2 regions of the Blautia sp. AM29-29 genome follow, and region 1 is predicted to be linked to the other one. Evidence: riboswitches for the same ligand, from Rfam matches in the RefSeq annotation. Region 1 holds a riboswitch; the other holds the start of a gene.
What was found. Region 1 has a riboswitch for cobalamin ahead of DW769_RS16315 (hypothetical protein). Riboswitches for the same ligand answer to the same signal wherever they lie in the genome.
Positions count from the first base shown of each region.

Region 2: linked by a shared signal. The riboswitch ahead of DW769_RS08715 (sirohydrochlorin cobaltochelatase) and the one ahead of DW769_RS16315 (hypothetical protein) in region 1 are both predicted to bind cobalamin.

Region 1 is NZ_QUJD01000015.1:54,894-64,624, reverse strand. Features, by position in the region: gene DW769_RS11615 (hypothetical protein) at 1-418, shown strand, start outside; gene DW769_RS11610 (TrkH family potassium uptake protein) at 427-1,812, shown strand; gene DW769_RS11605 (potassium channel family protein) at 1,828-2,484, shown strand; gene DW769_RS11600 (TrmH family RNA methyltransferase) at 2,496-3,266, shown strand; gene DW769_RS11595 (polysaccharide deacetylase) at 3,442-4,911, shown strand; gene DW769_RS11590 (DUF885 domain-containing protein) at 5,002-6,768, opposite strand; cobalamin riboswitch at 6,888-7,091, shown strand; gene DW769_RS16315 (hypothetical protein) at 7,099-7,311, shown strand; gene DW769_RS11585 (hypothetical protein) at 7,371-9,731, shown strand, end outside.
Region 2 is NZ_QUJD01000010.1:4,599-14,329, forward strand. Features, by position in the region: gene DW769_RS08710 (amino acid ABC transporter ATP-binding/permease protein) at 1-866, shown strand, start outside; cobalamin riboswitch at 930-1,123, shown strand; gene DW769_RS08715 (sirohydrochlorin cobaltochelatase) at 1,418-2,722, shown strand; gene DW769_RS08720 (hypothetical protein) at 2,862-3,473, shown strand; gene DW769_RS08725 (DUF2798 domain-containing protein) at 3,586-4,044, opposite strand; gene DW769_RS08730 (TrmH family RNA methyltransferase) at 4,404-5,228, shown strand; gene DW769_RS08735 (AraC family transcriptional regulator) at 5,320-6,195, opposite strand; gene DW769_RS08740 (alpha-amylase family glycosyl hydrolase) at 6,394-7,938, shown strand; gene DW769_RS08745 (HelD family protein) at 7,997-9,731, opposite strand, start outside.

The DNA of each region.
Region 1 (9,731 bases):
TGAGATGAATGCATTCACGACCAAAACAAACGCTGAGCTGATCCAGCCGACGATTGTTGCGGAGGATGATATCTACGGCTGGTTTTTCCATGAGGAAGATGACGGGCTGTACATGAATTTCTATTACCGGATCAAAAACGAGTCCAATCAGCACGAAATTGCATCCAGTGAATTTCCTGTGAAGATCAAAAAGGAGCTTCTTGCGGATGATAAAGTGTGGAGCAGAACGACGGGGGCCGCGAAAAATCAGGTTCACGCGGAATACCTGGAAGGAGAAGATGACATGACGGTTTCGTTTGACGTCTATTACCAGTGTGAGGGTTCCTGCGGGGAATATTTTGCGGATATTACCGTGACGGACAGTGAGACCGGAAAGTTCTACTACAGCAGTGAAGCAGAAAATGAAGCGGCAGAATAGGAGGAGCGATGGCCGAAAAACAAAGCAAAAATAAATGGCACACACCGGCGGAGCGGATTATGATGCTGGGATTTGCGGCGGTAATCCTGCTGGGAACGATTCTTCTTTGCCTGCCGGTTTCTGCGGCGGACGGAAAAAGCGTTTACTGGCTCGACGCCCTGTTTACCGCAACGACATCTGTCTGCGTGACGGGCCTTGTCACCGTTCCGACGGCGACGACATGGAGTACCTTTGGAAAAATTGTGATCCTCGGGTTGATTCAGTTCGGAGGTCTTGGCATCATGGCGTGCCTGACGATGGTGTTTCTGATCCTGCGCCGGAAAATCAGTCTGCAGAGCCGTAAACTGATCCAGGACACTTACAATCTGCCGGTTTTAAAGGGCAGCGTCGGTATTGTGCGGAAGCTGTTGATCGGCACGGCGGCGGTGGAGCTGGCGGGAGCCTTTTTCTACAGCTTCTGGTTTGTGCCGGAATACGGTTTCTGGAAGGGAATCGGCTACAGCCTGTTCCACTCCGTATCCGCCTTCTGCAACGCCGGAATTGACCTCGTCGGGGAATCCTCGTTCGCCCCGTTTGTGACGAACCCTCTCATCAACTTTACGACGATGGGCCTGATTTTCTTAAGCGGCCTTGGCTTTCCGGTCTGGTGGGAAGTGCTGGAGCGCGTGCAGGATCTTGTAAAAGGAAAACGGACCCGGAAAAACTTCGTGCGCGGCTTCACGCTCCACACCAAACTGGTTCTGACGACAACCGTCATTCTTCTGTTCGGCGGGGCGCTTCTGATCCTCGCGCTGGACTGGAACAACGCATCCTCGCTTGGCAGCTTAAAACCGGCGCAGAAGGCTATGGCGGCCTTCTTCCAGTCCGTGACGACGCGAACCGCCGGCTTTGAGACGATCCCGCAGGCAAACTTCTCGGACGGCTCCGCGATGGTAAGTATGATCCTCATGTTCATCGGCGGCTCTCCGATGGGAACGGCGGGCGGTGTCAAGACGACGACTGTTGCGATTCTGCTCGTGGTCGTCGCATCCTACATCCGCGGCGATTCCGACACCGTGGTCTGGGGACGGAAGGTCATGGAAGAAAACATCCGCACCGCGGTCGTTATTTTCTTCTTCGCACTGACGATGGCATTCACCGCGACGGTGCTTCTGATCTCTGTCACCGGAAGTCCTCTGCTGGACTGCCTGTATGAGATCGTTTCCGCTGTGGCAACCGTGGGACTGACGCGGTCGCTTACGCCGACACTTCCGGCGGCGGGAAAAATCATCGTAATTCTGGTCATGTTCATGGGACGTCTTGGACCGGTTACGCTGGCCATTGCACTGCGGCGGAGAAGCGGAAGAAAAGATGTGGATATCCAGCGCCCGGAACAGCGGGTGCTGATTGGATAAAAGAGGAGAAAAAACATGAGTAAACAATACGCAGTCATCGGACTTGGAAAATTCGGCTTCGCCGTGGCGACGACGCTGGCGCAGGCAGGAAAAGAAGTGCTCGCGGTCGATAAAGACCCGGAGCTGGTACAGGAGATCGCCGATCTCGTCACATATGCGGCGCGCGCGGACATCACCGACAGCCGTGTTTTTGCATCGCTTGGCATCAGCAACATGGATGTCGTGATCGTCGGCATCGCTGAAAATATGGAGTCGAGCATCCTCGCCACCCTGCAGGCAAAAGAGGCGGGCGTGCCGCTCGTCATCGCAAAGTGCATGAGCCAGATGCATGCCAATATTTTGAAAAAAGTCGGCGCGGACCGCGTCGTGATGGCGGAGAGTGAGACGGGCATCCGCCTCGGAAAAAGCCTGATTTCCGGCGGCTTCCAGGACTTCTTCATGCTGTCGGATTCGTTCTCCATGGTAGAGCTTCCCGTGCCGGAAGCGTGGACGGGGCATAACCTCGAGGAGCTGGATCTGCGGAAGAAATACAGTATCAACGTAATCGCCGTCAAGGACGGGGAAGACATCCGTGTCACGGTCAATCCGAAGACGCTGCTCCGCGCAGAGGAAGTGCTGATTCTGATCGGCGAAAACAAAGAACTTGCCAAATTGATGAAAAACAGGAAATGAGGGGACCATTCATGATTACAAGCAGCAGCAATGCACAGGTAAAAAACATTATTGCGCTGAACAAAAAAGCAAAAGAACGCCGGGAGCAGGACGTTTTCGTGGCGGAGGGCTGGAAAATGTTCCAGGAAGCGCCGCGGGAATGGCTGAAAAAAGTATATGTGTCTGAGAGCGGCAGCAAAATGCATGAAATGCCGTCCGACGGGACAGAATACGAAGTAGTGGACGACCGCGTGTTCCAGTCCATGTGCGACACGAAGACGCCGCAGGGTGTTTTAAGTGTGATCCGCATGCCGCATTACACCGAAGAGGAGGTGATGGACAACGGAAAGACACCGCTTCTGATGGTACTTGAGGATCTGCAGGACCCTGGAAATGTCGGAACAATCATCCGCACTGCAGAGGGCGCAGGAGTCACCGGCATCATCATGAGCCGCGGTACCGCGGATATCTTCAATCCGAAAACGATTCGCTCGACGATGGGCTCGATTTACCGTATGCCGTTTCTGATCGTCGACGATGCGGTCGGATTTGTAAAAGGCTTAAAAGCGCGGAAGATCTGTACGTACGCGGCACATCTGCACGGCGTGCATTCCTACCGCGAGGAGGATTACACAAAAGGAACGGCATTCCTGATCGGAAATGAGGGAAACGGCCTGACCGATGCAATGGCAGAGGCCGCCGAGTGCCTGATCCGTATTCCGATGGAAGGAAAAGTGGAGTCGTTAAACGCAGCGATTGCATCCGCCGTTCTCATGTATGAGGCACACGGCCAGCGCGCATAAAAGAAAGAGCGTTACCGGTTTTCTTACATTTCTCTTAACCTGCCGGAAACCTACTCGACAGAACCGGTATTTTGAGCTAAAATAGAAAGAGCAGAGTCCGGGCTGAATTTCTGTCAGTCCGGTAAAACTGTAATATTTGCCAGAAAAGCAAAAGCTGTTTTGGGAGGAAGGAAAAATGAGTGAGAAAAAAAACATCAGTAAAAAGGAGCTCCGAAGAAGAAAGCGGAAGCGTGCGCTGATGATCAAAACAGGAATTCTATGTGTTCTGCTTGTCATCTTCGGCATTGGAATATGGGCTTTGGCCGGAGGAACAGAAAAAATCCAGCAGAAAGCACAGGAAAAAGAGGATCAGAAAACAGCAGAGGTGGACGGTTCCGTATCGTCGGACAGCACGGGAAGTGCTGAAGCGCCGACAACGAAAGCACAGATTATGGCGGAAGCCGATGCACTTGCGCAGACATACGATTACGATGGAGCCATTGAAAAGCTCCAGAGCGTAGAGGGCGCAGCAACCGACGCGGATATCATCACAAAAGTAGCAGAGTACACCAGCACGAGAGATGCCTGTGTGCGCGTCAACATCAACGAAGTAACCCACATTTTCTATCATTCTCTTGTAGTCGATCCGCAGAAAGCGTTCTATCAGGACAACGCACAGACCGCAGGCTTCTGCCAGTGGATGACCACCGTGGATGAGTTCAACGCGATTACCCAGCAGATGTACGACAGAGGATATGTCATGGTTTCGATCAACGATCTCGTGAAAAAGACCGTAGATGATGACGGAACCGTTCATTACGAGGAAGGGGACATTTACCTGCCGGAGGGCAAGAAAGCATTCGTTCTTTCTCTGGATGACCTTTCCTATTACCACTCTTACGACGGACGCGGCATTGCCAGCAAGATGGTAGTCGGCGACGACGGAAAACCGACCTGCGAATACATTCAGGATGACGGAACTGTTGTGACCGGTGCTTACGACTGCATCCCGCTGATGGATCAGTTTATCGAAGCGCATCCGGATGCCGTATACCACAATGCGCGCGGAACCGTAGCACTGACCGGCTACGATGGAATCCTCGGATACCGCACCGACGGTGATTACAAGACGAGAGAAGATCTGACGGATGATCAGGTAGCATGGCTTGATGCACACCCGGATTTCGACTGGGATAAAGAGTGCGAGGAGGCGAAAAAAGTAGCCGATGCGATCAAAGCAGACGGCTGGACATTCGCAAGCCATACCTGGGGCCATATCCGTGTCGGCGACAAACCGATCGAGACGATCCAGGCGGATACCGAGAAATGGCTGACGTATGTTGCACCGCTCATCGGCGGAAGCGATATCATCATCTTTGCACATGGACAGGATCTTTCCGACTGGCACGATTACACGATGGACAATGAGAAGTTTGCTTACTTAAAGAGTCAGGGCTTCAACATTTACTGCAACGTAGATTCCTCCCAGTATTTCGTTCAGGTAAGAGACAATTACCTGCGTATGGGACGAAGAAACCTGGATGGATACCGTCTGTACCAGAACCTCTACGGAGGCGGCGAGGACAGAACAAGCGATCTGTTTGATTCTGCCTCTGTTATTGATCCGCAGCGGCCGACAGATCCATCTCTTTACAATTTAGGTTAAAGAATTTTGAAAATGAAAAAGATCTCACAGAACTTTCTATTATTTATAGAAGAAAGTCTGTGGGATCTTTTTTTCAGCAGGGCGAACCGTTTACAGATATTTTTCTACGAGCGGAAACGGCAGAGGCCCGAGACGGAGCAGTTTTTCATGGAAACCGATCAATGAGAATGAGTCACCTTCCTGTTCCCGCACTTCCGAGAGGAGCTGCGAAAACGAGAGCGATCCGACACAGTATTTCAGATAGTTCGCCGGTGTCTCGAGAATATACTGATATAAAGAGGCAGCGGCCGACGCATCCGTGATGCCGAACTGCGCCAGAAAGGCTGACGCATCCGAGAGGAGCCATCCCTGGCTGTGGATTCCGAGATCCAGCAGCGAGCAGAGGGTAAGATGCACCGAGCGGTTCAGATACCAGAGACGGCAGAGCGCCTGCGTGTTTGCATCGAGATTACGTGCGGCGTAGCGGCAGGCATATGATTCAACGTAGGTTGCCCATCCTTCCACATAACCCGACGGCGCGTAGAGATGGCGGATCAGAAGCGGGTCGGAGCGCGAGAACGAGACGGTCTGGTACAGATGGCCGGGAAAGCCCTCGTGGGCAAGTGTGGAATACAGTTCGATGCCGGTCATCTCATCCGCGGGATTCAGGTAAATGGAGTTGGGTGAATTGATATCGGCGGGCGGTGTGAGATAAAAGGCGGGGCTTAAAAAATCCTTGAGGGAGTCATCCACGGTCTTTACTTCGTATGCGATACCCGAAAGAACGGGAAAATCTTCAGAAACGGCATTCTGCAGATCGGCAAGCATTTCCTCCGGCGTGGAGAACGGCAGCACGAGCGCCTGCTCGGAGAGGGAGAGCGACGGATTCTGATCGAGAATGATCTGCATTTCGGCACACTGGTCCGCAAGCTGCTGTGTTAAAAGGCGGGTCAGCTCCTCCGGTGAAGCATCAACACCGACGCGGCTGCGGAGAAGATATGCATAGTAGGAAAGTCCGCCTTCCTGCCGGGAAAGACCACCGGCGTTCTGTGTTCCTTTGCCGCGGAGTGAAGAAAGCGCATCGGAAAGAGAGCGGTAGGCGGGAAAAACACAGGAGGTAAGGAGTTTTTCATGCGTCTGCAGACAGAGATTCCTTTCCGCCTCAGAAAACAGTGAAGACGCCTGCAGTTTATTCTGAAAAACGGTGTGGAGCAGATGGCTTTCCGGTGTATCCGCGTCGGCGAGAAAAGCACTGCACTGGTGGATAATGCCATCGACCGCAAGGTCATTCTGAAACACGCCCTGCCGGGATTTTTCCTGTTCGAGTGCGATGAGGTCGGAGAAATAGCGCGGGAGATCCTGCAGAAGATGGAGGTAGTCGGCGATATCCTGCTGTGTGCGGAACGGGTACTCTGCGAGCAGAATGGGAAGCTGTGCCTGAATCCCGAGCGACGGACCGAGCGGTTCCGCAAGAAGGCTGGTGCTGCCCGGCATTTTCTCGCAGTCCAGCTCGTAGAGCAGAAGATCGAGCGTGATCTGATTTTCCGCGGAGAGGCGGTTTCGATGAAAGGATGTGAGCGTTGTTTCCACACTCTGCAGCAGGGCATCATACGAGGTGCGGTCAGGGATGGAAACCGTGCCGAACGAGGCGGTGCCGGGGGCAATTCCGCGGGAAGCCGGATCGGCGAGGGTATAGTGGAGCGTGATGGCAGAAGAGGTTACCTCGGAGTGGAACCGTTCCTCCACATACGCGGAAAACCGGCGGTTCTCACCAGGGGAAAAGAACGGGGAAAAATACCAGAACAGCAGGGCGAAAAGAAGTCCGCCGCACAGAAGCAGAGGGAACAGGATGCGGCGGTGCAGAGAAGCTGGTTTCATAGAATAGGCTCCGGTGCGGACAGTTATCATAAAGTATGTAAAAAATGCTGATTTTATGCGCTTTTTCCGTGGCCTTTCATTTGACTTTCCAAAACGGCTTTGCTATAATCAGTAACGAATGAAATAAGGGACTTTTCAGTGCGGAACGGATTTGAAAAAGAATCCGCGAAGGTAAAAGAGAATCAGGTGGAAATCCTGAGCGATCCGGTCACTGTAAGCAGGGAGTGTTAGCTGCAGAAATGCCATTGTGCGAAACGCATGAGAAGGCGCGGCTGCCGTGAAGATCTGCGAGTCAGGAAACCTGCTGGAAAGGTTAGTGAATCGCTTCCGATGAAAGCATATATTCATGGAAAGATGTACGAAGCAAAATCGGACATCTGCTTTTTTGTCGCCATGCGTCCGAAAAAGAGCTTCGGTGGAGAAACTCTTTTGCAGAAAAAGCAGATGTCTGTTTGTCTTTTCGCAGAAAAAATGTGTCCTCAAAAACAAGATTACTTGCAGGGAGACATCATTGACGGGGACAGGCACCGCCCAGCTGCCTGAAAAAGTCAGACGGAATCCGGAGCAGATGCGCGAAGGATATCCGAAGAAAAGGAGAAGTTATGAAAGGAAATTCAAGCAAATTTCTGGCACTGCTGCTGTCGGCGTCCATGATCATGAGCCCGACTGCCAGCGTATTAGCAGATACGCAGGAAAAAGCAGCACAGACAGAAAGCAGCGCAGCCGCAGAGGAAGCGCCGCAGAGCGAAGAAACAGCAGAGATGGCAGAACCGGAAACAACACCGGCAGAAACCGAGAGCAGTGAAAGCACTGCAGAGACTCCGGCAGAAGAGCCGACGGAAACACCGGCCGCGCCTGCAGAGGATCAGACACCGGCAGGATCTGACGAGACCGAGACACCATCCGCAGATGAGGATGCTTCGGAAGATACTGCAGAGGACACTGCAAAAGACGGTGAAGAGACTGCCGATACCACAGAAAAAGAGCCGGAAGCAGCAGATGAGACTTCCCAGGATGCTGAAAAAGAAACACCGGCAAAAGAAGAAACCAAAGATGCTGTAAAAGAGAATACCAGTCCGGCGGCAGAACAGCCGAAAACGGAAGTAAAAGAAACAACCAAAAATGAGGCATCCAATACAGCCGAGGAGAAAGAAACAAAAGCAGCGGAAGCAGCAAAACCGGCAGATGGTGAGTATGAGACTTCTGCAGAAGCAACCGGAAGCATGTTCCGTGTGATTTCTTCCAGACTCATCGTAAAAGATGGAAAACTGAAAGCATCCATTCTGCTGAGTGGAACCGGCTATGATTACCTGTATACGGGAACAGCAGCAGAAGCTGCCGCAGCAGATGAAAAGAGCTGGATTGCTCCGACAGGAAGCGAAACCTATACGGATACGAAGACCGGTGCAGAAAAGACCGGATATCGTTTTGAAATTCCGGTGGAAGAGCTTGACAAACAGATGGATGTTGCCGTTCGCTCAGCCAAGAAAAAAACATGGGCTGATAAAACCGTTACGATCCACAGCACCGATGCAATCCCGACGGTAACACCGGAACCAACCGAGACTCCAAGCGAAAATCCAGGTGAGGATTCCTCGAATAAGCCAGCCAGTGTAGAAGCACCGGTTACCAAAGAGGACGGCAGCGTATTCAAAATGTTCGTCATCTCCGAGGCAACAATGATCAACAAGGGCGATAAACTCGTTCTTACACTGAAAACAAACAACGTATCATTTGATAAACTGTATCTTGGAAAGAACGATGACCTTGCAAAAACACCGGCTATCCAGGGAATGCAGGAAGCAAACGGCGGTTATTCCTTTACATTTGAAGTAGATGCGGACAAAGCCGGCACAACCGTTCCGATCGTTCTTGGAAAGAAAGACGGAACCTGGTACACCAAACAGCAGCTTTATCTTGCAGTTCCGGGAAGCAAAACACCGGAAGTAACTCCGATACCGGAGCCGACCGAGACTCCGGTCCCGACTGCAACCCCGACTCCGAGTGAGACTCCGGTTCCAACCGCAACTCCAACTCCGGAACCGGCGAAAGTAGAAAACGGTATCTACAGCGGAACCGCGGAGACCGGCGCAGCTATGTTCAAAGTAGTCGGCGTAGAGCTGACCGTAAAAGACGGCGACATGAAAGCACGCATCACGTTAAGTGGTGTTGCCTACGATTATCTGTACATGGGAACACCGGAAGAGGCAGCTGCCACAGACAAGAGTGCATGGATTGCAGGCGTCGGCACCGTTGATTACACAACAGCAGACGGCGAGACGAAAACAGGAATGCAGTATGATATTCCGGTAGCAGCACTCGATCAGGCACTTGTTGTTTCTTCCCATTCTGCAAAACGGGATAAATGGTATGCAAGAACCATTACTATTGCATCTTCCAGTCTGAAAAAGACCGCAGATCTTCCGGCAGATGAGACCAATAAAGTAGCAGATGGTATTTACAGTGCAGAGGCAACAACTAATGCAGCAATGTTCAAGGTAGTCGGCGTAAAACTGACCGCGAAAAACGGAAAAATGACAGCAGTTATCACCTTAAGCGGAAGCGGCTATGATTATCTGTATATGGGAACCGGAAAAGATGCGGCAGCAGAGAGCGGCGCATGGATCGCTTCCACCGGAAAAGTGGACTACACCTTAGACGGTGAAACCAAAACCGGAATGCAGTTTGAAATCCCGGTAGAGGCACTTGATCAGGAATTTGCTGTAGCAGCTCATGCAGTAAAGAGCGGCAAATGGTACGACAGAGCCATCACGATTGCATCTTCCAGCCTGAAAAAGACCGGAGACCTTCCGTCGGATGACAACAAGGGCGATACTCCGAAACCAACCCTCGTTCCGACCAATACCCCAACCGTATCTCCATCTGAGACACCGGTTGTAAAACCCACCAGCACCCCGACTCCGGCACCGACCCAGAAACCGGCCGATACCAAACCGGAGCAG
Region 2 (9,731 bases), on a different contig from region 1:
TCTATCTTTACACGAAAGGCGGGATCGGATTTGAGGGAGTCCTGACCTGCACAATCGCGATGATGGGTTCCTTCGGCCCGGTCGTGGCGCTGTCCAGCCTGTCGAATAACCTGAATCAGACGCTGGCAAGCGGCGAGCGTGTGCTTTCCCTTCTCGAGGAAGCGCCGCTGGTGGAAGAAATTCCGGGAGATGCGGCATCCGGCGGTGACCACGCATTTGCAGGAGCCGAGGCGCAGAATGTAACGTTTGCCTACGAAGACGAGACGATTCTGGATCAGTATTCGCTGAAACTGGAACCGGGAAAAATCACCGGCATCCACGGCGCGAGCGGTTCCGGAAAATCGACGATCTTAAAACTTCTGATGCGCTTCTGGGATGTCCAGACGGGGCGCGTTTCCGTGGACGGAGCCGATGTCCGCGAAATCCCGACGAAGTATCTGCGCGATATGGAAAGCTATGTGACGCAGGAGACACATCTGTTCCACGATTCGATTGCGAACAACATCGCTATTGCAAAACCCGGCGCGACGCGGGAAGAAATTATGGAGGCGGCGAAGAAGGCGTCCATACATGATTTCATCATGACACTGCCAAACGGCTACGACACCGAAGTCGGAGAACTCGGCGATACGCTGTCCGGCGGAGAAAAACAGCGGATCGGTATCGCGCGGGCATTCCTGCATGACGCATCCATGATCCTGCTGGACGAGCCGACATCGAATCTTGATTCCTTAAATGAAGGAATTATTCTGAAATCCCTGAAAGAATCGGCAGAAGAGAAAACCATTGTGCTCGTATCGCACAGAGTGTCCACGATGAACGTCGCGGATGTGGTATATGAAATGGAAAATGGCCGGATTTCCTGATTTTACAGCACTTGACAGAGAAAAGACGATGTGCTACACTAACAGTCGTTAAAGAAAAAACAATTAAATATCGATGTGTAAGGTGTCGGACATGCGTGTCCGGTGAAAAGGGAAGCAGGTGTGAATCCTGCACGAACTCGTCACCGTATTTTGCAAGCAGGGGAATGATCCACTGGGAAACCGGGAAGGAGACCGATGCGCTGGAGTCAAATCCTGAAGCAATGAGCCGGGAGACCTGCCTTTCGCAGTACAGGAACGTTACGTTCGTGCCACGAGGAACTGGCAGTACAAAACAGGAAAGCGGACATTTGCCCCACAGCGGGTGAGATGGTTTTCTTTGTGATGAAAATACTGGAAGCCCCTCGTTGAAAAACGAAAGGGCTTCTTTCTATTTACGCGGGCAACGAGCCAAAGTCCGTGCTTGCACGAGACCTTAGCGACTGCCGCGATAACTTGAGAAACTCGCGGAGCGTGTTTCTCATAGTTTGAAATGTAAAACGTCCCCGATATTGGTTGTTGCAAAGATACCAGCAAATGGGAGGAAAACAAAAATGAAAAAGAAACTTGTAGTCGCTTTAATTTCAGCAGCTATGGTAACATCTATGCTCGGCGCATGCGGAAGCAGCAACGCATCCAGCAGCAGCGCAAGCAGCACAGCAACAAGCAGCGTAAGTGCATCTTCCGCATCTGAGGAAGACACCACAGCAGCAAGCAGCAGCGTAAGCGCATCTTCTGCATCTGAAGAGGTATCCGCAGATGCAGACCAGGAGGCAGCAGATAAAGTGGCAGCTTTGATTGACGCAATTTATGTACAGGAAAGAAATGATAACACCGACGAGCAGTGCAAAGAAGCAAAAGAGGCATGGGATGCCCTGACAGACGCACAGAAAGAACTCGTAGAAGGTGAGAACGCAGATCCGGATTACTTCGGAAGAGACACAGGGGATGCTTCCAAGGATGATCCGTTAAACGGAGACGAGATCGGCGAGAATGAGCTTCTGGTTGTAAGCTTTGGTACTTCCTTCAACGACAGCCGTGCTGAGGATATCGGAGGCGTTGAGAAAGCTCTGCAGGCTGCATATCCGGACTGGTCCGTAAGACGTGCCTTCACTGCACAGATCATCATCAACCATGTACAGGCCCGCGATGACGAGAAGATCGACAACGTAGATCAGGCACTGGAAAGAGCTGTAAGCAATGGCGTGAAAAAACTGATTATTCAGCCGACTCATCTGATGCACGGCGCAGAGTACGACGAGCTGAAAGAAGCAGTAGATAGCTATAAAGATAAATTTGAGTCCGTAACCATCGCAGAGCCGCTGCTTGGCGAGGTTGGAAGTGACGCTACCGTAATCAACGAGGACAAACAGGCCGTTGCAGAAGCAATCACGGCACAGGCAGTAAAATCTGCAAATTATGACAGTCTGGATGCAGCAGCAGAGGACGGCACTGCTTTCGTATTTATGGGACATGGTACTTCCCACAATGCAAAAGTAACTTACAGCCAGATGCAGACACAGATGGATACTCTTGGATACAAAAACGTATTCATCGGAACCGTTGAGGGCGAGCCGGAAGAGACCGCCTGCGAGAATGTGATCGAGGCAGTAAAAGCAGCCGGATACAAGAAAGTAATTCTTCGTCCGCTGATGGTTGTTGCAGGTGACCACGCAAACAACGATATGGCAGGCGAGGATGAGGATTCCTGGAAGAGCCAGTTTGAGGCATCCGGTGCATTCGATGAGATCAACACTCAGATCGAAGGTCTTGGAAGAATTGATGCTGTTGAGCAGCTGTATGTACAGCACACCAAGGCAGCTATGGACGGCAACGGCGTTCAGGACGATGCTGAATAATTAGGGGTTGTATTCCGAACGTAAAATAGAGTAAAATAAGATCCGGCAGTACGGCTGAAGAGACTCAGTGTGCTGTCGGATTTTAAGTTGAGCGGATGAAAAAGATCCGCTTCAAGGTGATACAAGGAGGAATTTTATTATGAGAAAAAAATTGGCAGTTCTTTTTCTTGGAGCAGCACTGACTGTATCCATGCTCGGCGCATGTGGCGGAAAGGATGCAGCGTCATCTTCTGCATCTGCAGTATCTGCGTCTTCTGCGGCAGACGCATCTTCCGCTTCTGTACAGGATGCATCTAAGGCAGAGAGCAGTACATCCACATCAGATGTTTCAGCAGAAAGCGCATCGGCAGCGGAGACTGCAGGAGAAAGCAGCGCATCAGAGCTGGAAGACGGTACGTATACGGCAGACTTCAATACAGACAGCAATATGTTCCATGTCAATGAAGCAAAAGAAGGAAAGGGTGTCCTGACGGTAAAAGACGGAAAAATGACCATCCACGTCAGCCTGGTATCCAAAAACATTGTCAATGTCTTTGTGGGAACAAAAGAAGAAGCACAGGCAGACGGCGCAGAGCTGATCGAGCCGACCACAGATGAGGTAACGTATTCTGACGGAACCACAGATGAAGTGTACGGCTTTGATATCCCGGTAGAAAAACTGGACGAGGATTTCAATGTTGCGATCATTGGTAAAAAAGGAACCTGGTATGATCATGTAGTCAGCGTATCCAATCCGGTACCGCAGGAGTAATCCCGGAAGAAAACAAAAGATATCCACAGAAGGCGAACCATTTTGCACCGTCTGTCCACAGAAATTGTGGAAAGAGAGGGGAAAAGCGGTTCGCCTTTGTGGATATCTTTTCTTATTTTTCCGGAAACAGTTTGCGGAACAGAAAACGGATGAAGGGTCCGCAGTACATGAGCTGCCAGAAGAAGGCAACCGGGAAGTTTAAAAACGTGGTTTGGAGCCAGACAGCAACGAATTCCTTTCCGGCATTTTTAAACAGCAGCGTTGCAATAAAACTCATAATCGGACACATAATAGCAATAATCATAATGGAAATTGCCAGCGTGATTACGATCGGACGATCCTGCGGTGTTACCATGCAAAAAGCTAATTTGTGAGCCAGATGATCCACGAGGAAAAACTCGAGGATAAAAGCGGCCGGCCACATGATTATCATCTCGTGAAACGCCATCAGAAAGACCTGATTTGTCATTCCGCCGATGTTCATGGAAATGTTGTAGCAGATCATGGCATAGACCATCAGAAAGGACATCATGAGGGTAAATACAACGTTTTGAAATTTTGTTTTTGGCATCGATTGTTCTCCTTTTCTTTGCAATTTTGAAAAATGGGCGCAAAAAAGACACATGTGTTGTTCGTTAACCAAGCAATGCACTTGTGCCGTTTCCAATCTGATACCAATCTTTTCTGCAGTTTTTAATTTTGAACCGTCGATTATTATAACGTCTCTGGCGGCGTTTGGCAAGAGGAAATTGAGAAATTTTTAAAAAAGACAGATAAACAAGAAAATTCGATGCGTGCTGGAAGCACGGTTTGGCGAATGGTGCGGGGAACGGCACCGGCGGGAAAAAGAATGGATTGCGAAACGGGAGCGGGATTGCTACAATAGAACATAGTGAAAACAAAGAGAAAACGCAAAAGGAAATCAATATTATGTCAGAGATCAGAAAAATCGAAAACTTTGCGGCGCCGGAGCTCGACGTGTATGCGCGTCTTTCAGAACCGCAGTTATTGCACTATTATGAACCGCAGCCAGGCCTTTTTCTTGCGGAGAGTCCGCGTGTCATCGAGCGTGCGCTGGATGTCGGATATGAACCGGTTTCGTTCCTTGCCGGAAGCGCAGAGCTTGCCGCAAACGAAGCACTCTTTGCGCACTGCCCGGACGCGCCGGTCTATACAGCAGAGACGAAGGTGCTGGAACAGCTCACAGGCTTTGCCCTCACGCGCGGCATGCTCTGCGCGATGCACCGCCGCACGCTTCCGGCTATGGAGGAAATCTGCCGGAATGCCCGCCGCGTGGCGATTCTGGAAAATGTCGTGAACCCGACGAATGTCGGTGCGATTTTCCGTTCTGCCGCCGCGCTTGGCATCGATGCCGTGCTTCTCACATCAGGCTGCAGCAACCCGCTGTACCGCCGCGCCATCCGCGTGAGCATGGGAAATGTCTTCCAGGTCCCGTGGACCGTGCTGCCAGGCGGCAGTTACTGGCCGGAGCAGGGAATTGCTGCACTGCAGGAACTTGGATTTTATACCGTTGCGATGGCATTAAAAGAAGACTCCGTTCCGATGGATGATCCGTCGTTGAAAACGCATGAAAAGCTCGCCATTCTGCTCGGAACCGAGGGTGACGGACTGGCAAGTGATACGATCGCTGAAACAGATGCAACCGTGCTGATTCCGATGACACACGGTGTGGATTCACTGAACGTCGCTGCGGCGAGCGCTGTCGCATTCTGGGAGCTGGCGGGAAGAAGATAAAGATGTTCCGTCGGTACCGGAGATTACGGAATAAAAATAGGATCAGAGATAGATTTTCGGGATGCATATTTTGATGCATCCCTTTTTGAATTTATGAATTTTGAAATTCCTTCCGATACATCTGCGGCGTACATCCCACTTTGCTTCGGAACTGCCGGTTGAAGTTGGAAAGGTTGCGGAAACCATTGTCGTACGCGATTTCGGACACACTCTGCGTCGTACTGCGCAGCGCCTCGCAGGCGGCTTTGATCCGAAACTGTGTCAGATATTCAACGGCCCCGAGTCCGAAGGTCTGCTTAAAACAGCTCATAAAATAGCTTTTGCTCAAATGCGACAGCCTGGCAAGTTCCTCTATGGTAATTGGGTCGGCGAAGTGCTCCTGGATATAGGCGAGCACAGGCCGCAGGTTTTCAGCAGACGCAGGCATGGCGGGACGATCGGTGCAGAGTTCCGGCGATGCGGCGAGCAGATAGAAGAAGCGGAGCAGCTCACTTTTCAGCAGAAGATCGGAGACAGCAGAGTTTTCACGGATGCAGCGGAAAATCTGCTGGACGGATGCAGAAAGTGCAGCATAACTGGAATGTTCGGGTGAAATCGGTGCCTGGATGCGGCGCCGGGCGGAGAAAAACGGCTGCAGAATTTCCGTGTAGCTGCGGTCGTCATACCCGCCGATCAGCATATTCTTGTGGAAAACAATCGTATCATAAAACATCGACTCCTGCTCGGCGGGCAGAATGGCATGTACGAGGTTCGGCTGAATCAGAAAAATATCACCGGCATGCGCCGTAAGCAGACGGTCCTCATACTGAAAATACCCCGTTCCGCGTTTGATATAATTCAGCTCCATCTCCCCGTGCCAGTGCAGCGGTACGCCGGGAAAATAGTCGGGCATCCGGCAGTCATAATAACTGTAGGGAACCTGCATGGAGCCGTGCTGGCGTTTTTCTTTCGCAGCAGAAAGCATCATAAAATCCTCCTCCCAAAAGCATGTCCGTGAAATGCCGGAAATGGCAGAGCGCGGCATGCATAAAATCATAGAATAGTATTAGAATGAAATAGGAAATTACTGGTATTTCAGCGGATACAGTAGTAATATATCATATAGAAACACTTGCTGCAACGACGAAAATACAGCAGAAATAAGAGCGAAAGAGGAAAAGAAAAAATGTCAAAATGGTTAGATAACGCAGTATTTTATGAGATTTACCCGCAGTCCTTCAACGACACCAACGCCGACGGAATCGGAGATTTCCAGGGTATCATTGAAAAATTAGACTACATCAAGGAACTGGGCTGCAACGCCATCTGGATCAACCCGTGCTTCCTGTCCCCATTCGGTGATGCAGGATACGATGTCGCAGATTACTGCCGCGTTGCACCGCGCTACGGAACGAATGAGGATCTGAAGAGAGTTTTCGAAGAGGCACACAAACGTGACATGCACGTTCTGCTCGACCTGGTTCCGGGCCATACATCTGTTGAGCATCCATGGTTCAAAGAATCCATGAAAGCAGACCGCAATGAATTTACAGACCGCTACGTATGGACTAATAACGTATGGGAAGCACCGGAAGGAATGGGAAGCCTGCGCGGCATTTCCGAGCGTGACGGCGCCTGCGCCATCAACTTCTTCTCCAACCAGCCGGCCCTGAACTACGGCTTTTATCAGCCGGATCCGGAAAAACCGTGGCAGCAGTCCTTTGATGATGAGGGACCGCAGGCAACGCTGGCAGCGATGGAAGATGTCATGAGATTCTGGCTGAACATGGGCTGCGACGGCTTCCGTGTCGATATGGCGGGCTCCCTGGTAAAGAACGATCAGGAAGGCAAAGGAACCATCCGCCTGTGGCAGCAGGTACGGAAATTCCTCGACGCCGAGTTCCCGGATGCAGCCATGGTATCCGAGTGGGGCGAGCCGGACAAATCCTTACAGGGCGGCTTCCACATGGACTTCCTGCTTCACTTTGGACCGTCCCATTACAACGATCTGTTCCGCTGCGATGAGCCATTCTTCTCCAAACGCGGAAAAGGAGATATCTCTGAGTTTGTAGAGACCTACAAAACCAACTACAATAAGACCGCACAGAAAGGCCTGATCTGCATCCCGTCCGGAAACCATGATATGGACCGTCTGGCACGCCGTCTGCAGGGGAATGAGCTGAAAATTGCTTTCGCTTTCCTTCTTTCCATGCCAGGTGCGCCGTTCATCTACTACGGTGATGAAATCGGTATGCGCTACGTCGAAGGCCTGAAATCCGTTGAGGGCGGATACAACCGCACCGGTTCCCGTTCTCCGATGCAGTGGGATGACAGCACCAACGCAGGATTTTCCAGCGCACCGGCCAGCGACCTCTACATCACCATGGATCCGGGCAAAGACCGTCCGACCGCAAAAGCACAGATGGCCGATCCGGATTCCCTGTACCACGAAGTTAAAAAACTCATCCAGATCCGCCAGAGCAGCAAAGCACTCTTAAGCCGCGGAACCATCGAGTTCGTTTATGCAGAGAAAAACCAGTATCCGCTGGCATACGTCCGTGAGGCTGAGGGTGAAAAAGTCCTCGTTATCATCAACCCATCCGACAAAGAGCAGTCCTTCCCATACAGTGCAGAGCTGAAGGATGCCCTCTACACGATCGGAGGAAAAGCAGAATCCAAAGACGGAATCATCACCATCCCGGCACAGTCCGCAGGATTCTATCATATCTGATCGAAAATAAAAATGACAGGGAGATCCAATCGAATTTTTTCGGAGGATCTCCCTGTTTTTAAATATGATACACTCTCAGCTCATGCAATGCTCTGGTCGCTGCAATATACTGCGCCTGCATCATCATCTCCCGTTTCTCGTCCTTTGGGAAAATCGAGAACACCTGATCAAACTCCAGCCCTTTTGCCAGATAAAATGTGGTAACCGTCAGTCCTTTCTTAAAACTGGAGCTGTCACGGTTCAGCCACGAAAGCCGCTTCTCACAGTCAAAATCTTTTTCCGCCAGAATCTCCCGTAAAATCAAATAAGCCCGTTCCGCCGTCTTCTCATCCGGTACAATCACCGCCGCCGTCTCATACGTTTTCTCATCTGGAAACAGCGTATCCACTGCCTCCCGCAGAGCCGCCTCAAGATCCGTGACATTCCGTTCCAACACCGGCATTCCGTGCCGTTCAAACAGCTCCAGATCCGTTACGCCAATGAGATTTGCCGCATACGACGCAATTTCCACCGTATTCCGGTAACTCTTCCGCATCTCAATCCGCCGCAGATCCTTCCCGAAAATCCCCGGTAAAAACTGCAGTACATCCTGCTGCTGATCCGCCATCGTCTGCGCCCGGTCGCCGAGAATCGTCATCTTACAGGAAAACATCCGCCGGATAATCAGATACTGGAGCCGCGAATAATCCTGCATTTCATCAATCACCAGATGCTTAATATTCGACCGCTCCGCCTGCCGCGACAGGCGGTACTTCAGATACAGAACCGGATACACATCCTCATACCGCAGTTTCCGCTTCTCCAACGGCCGCCGCGGCAGCGTCTGATATCCCTCTTTCTTCAGAAAACGATTGTAGAGAACATAAAAATCCATCGTCTCATACATCTTCTGGAATTTTTCGATGAGCGGAATCCGCTCCTCCTCCGGCAGATCCCGGTTCAGCAGCGTCTCGATCTCGTCAATAAACGTCTCCGCCACCGCATCCATCCGCGAGAGCAGCGGAATATCCGCAAACTTGTCATAAAACAGCGTAATAATCTCCGATTCTGACTTCACAAACGACTTATACGAAACGTCTGAGAAATTCATCAGCTCGTCCTCAAGCTCCAGCGCAAATCCCTCCATCTGGTCCACAAACGCCTGCGACTGTTTTAAAGCAAACCGTTCTGCGGCTTTTGGATCCCGCATCTCCCGCTCAATCTGATCACAGCGATCCTCACAGTCCGCCGCCGTGTCCTGTAATTTGCGGTAAGCAAAGAGATCAAAACTCATCTCCTGAATATTCTCCTCACCGAGCTCCGGCAGAATATGTGAAATATAATCCGAAAATACCCCGTTCGGCGATAAAATCAGAATATTCGAAGACTTCAGATTCTGTCTGTCATGATACAAAAGGTAGGCAATCCGATGCAGCGCCACCGATGTCTTGCCGCTTCCAGCCGCTCCCTGAATTACCAGAATCCGGTCCTTCGTATTGCGGATGATCGCATTCTGTTCCTTCTGAATTGTGCGGATAATATTTTTCAGCTGTACCTCGCCGTTGTTGCCAAGCTCCGCCTTTAAAATATCATCATCAATTTTCACATCACTCTCAAATCCGTAAATCATCTTTCCATCCCGGATCTTATACTGCCACTTGGAACAGATTTCCCCTGTCATCTCGCCGCCCGGCGCCAGATAGGAAGCCGGCCCGCGGTCAAAATCGTAGAAAAGACCGCTGACCGGGCTTCTCCAGTCGTAAATCAGCGGCAGCTCGCCCGGCCGCTCCGCAAAATTGCCGATGCCGATATAG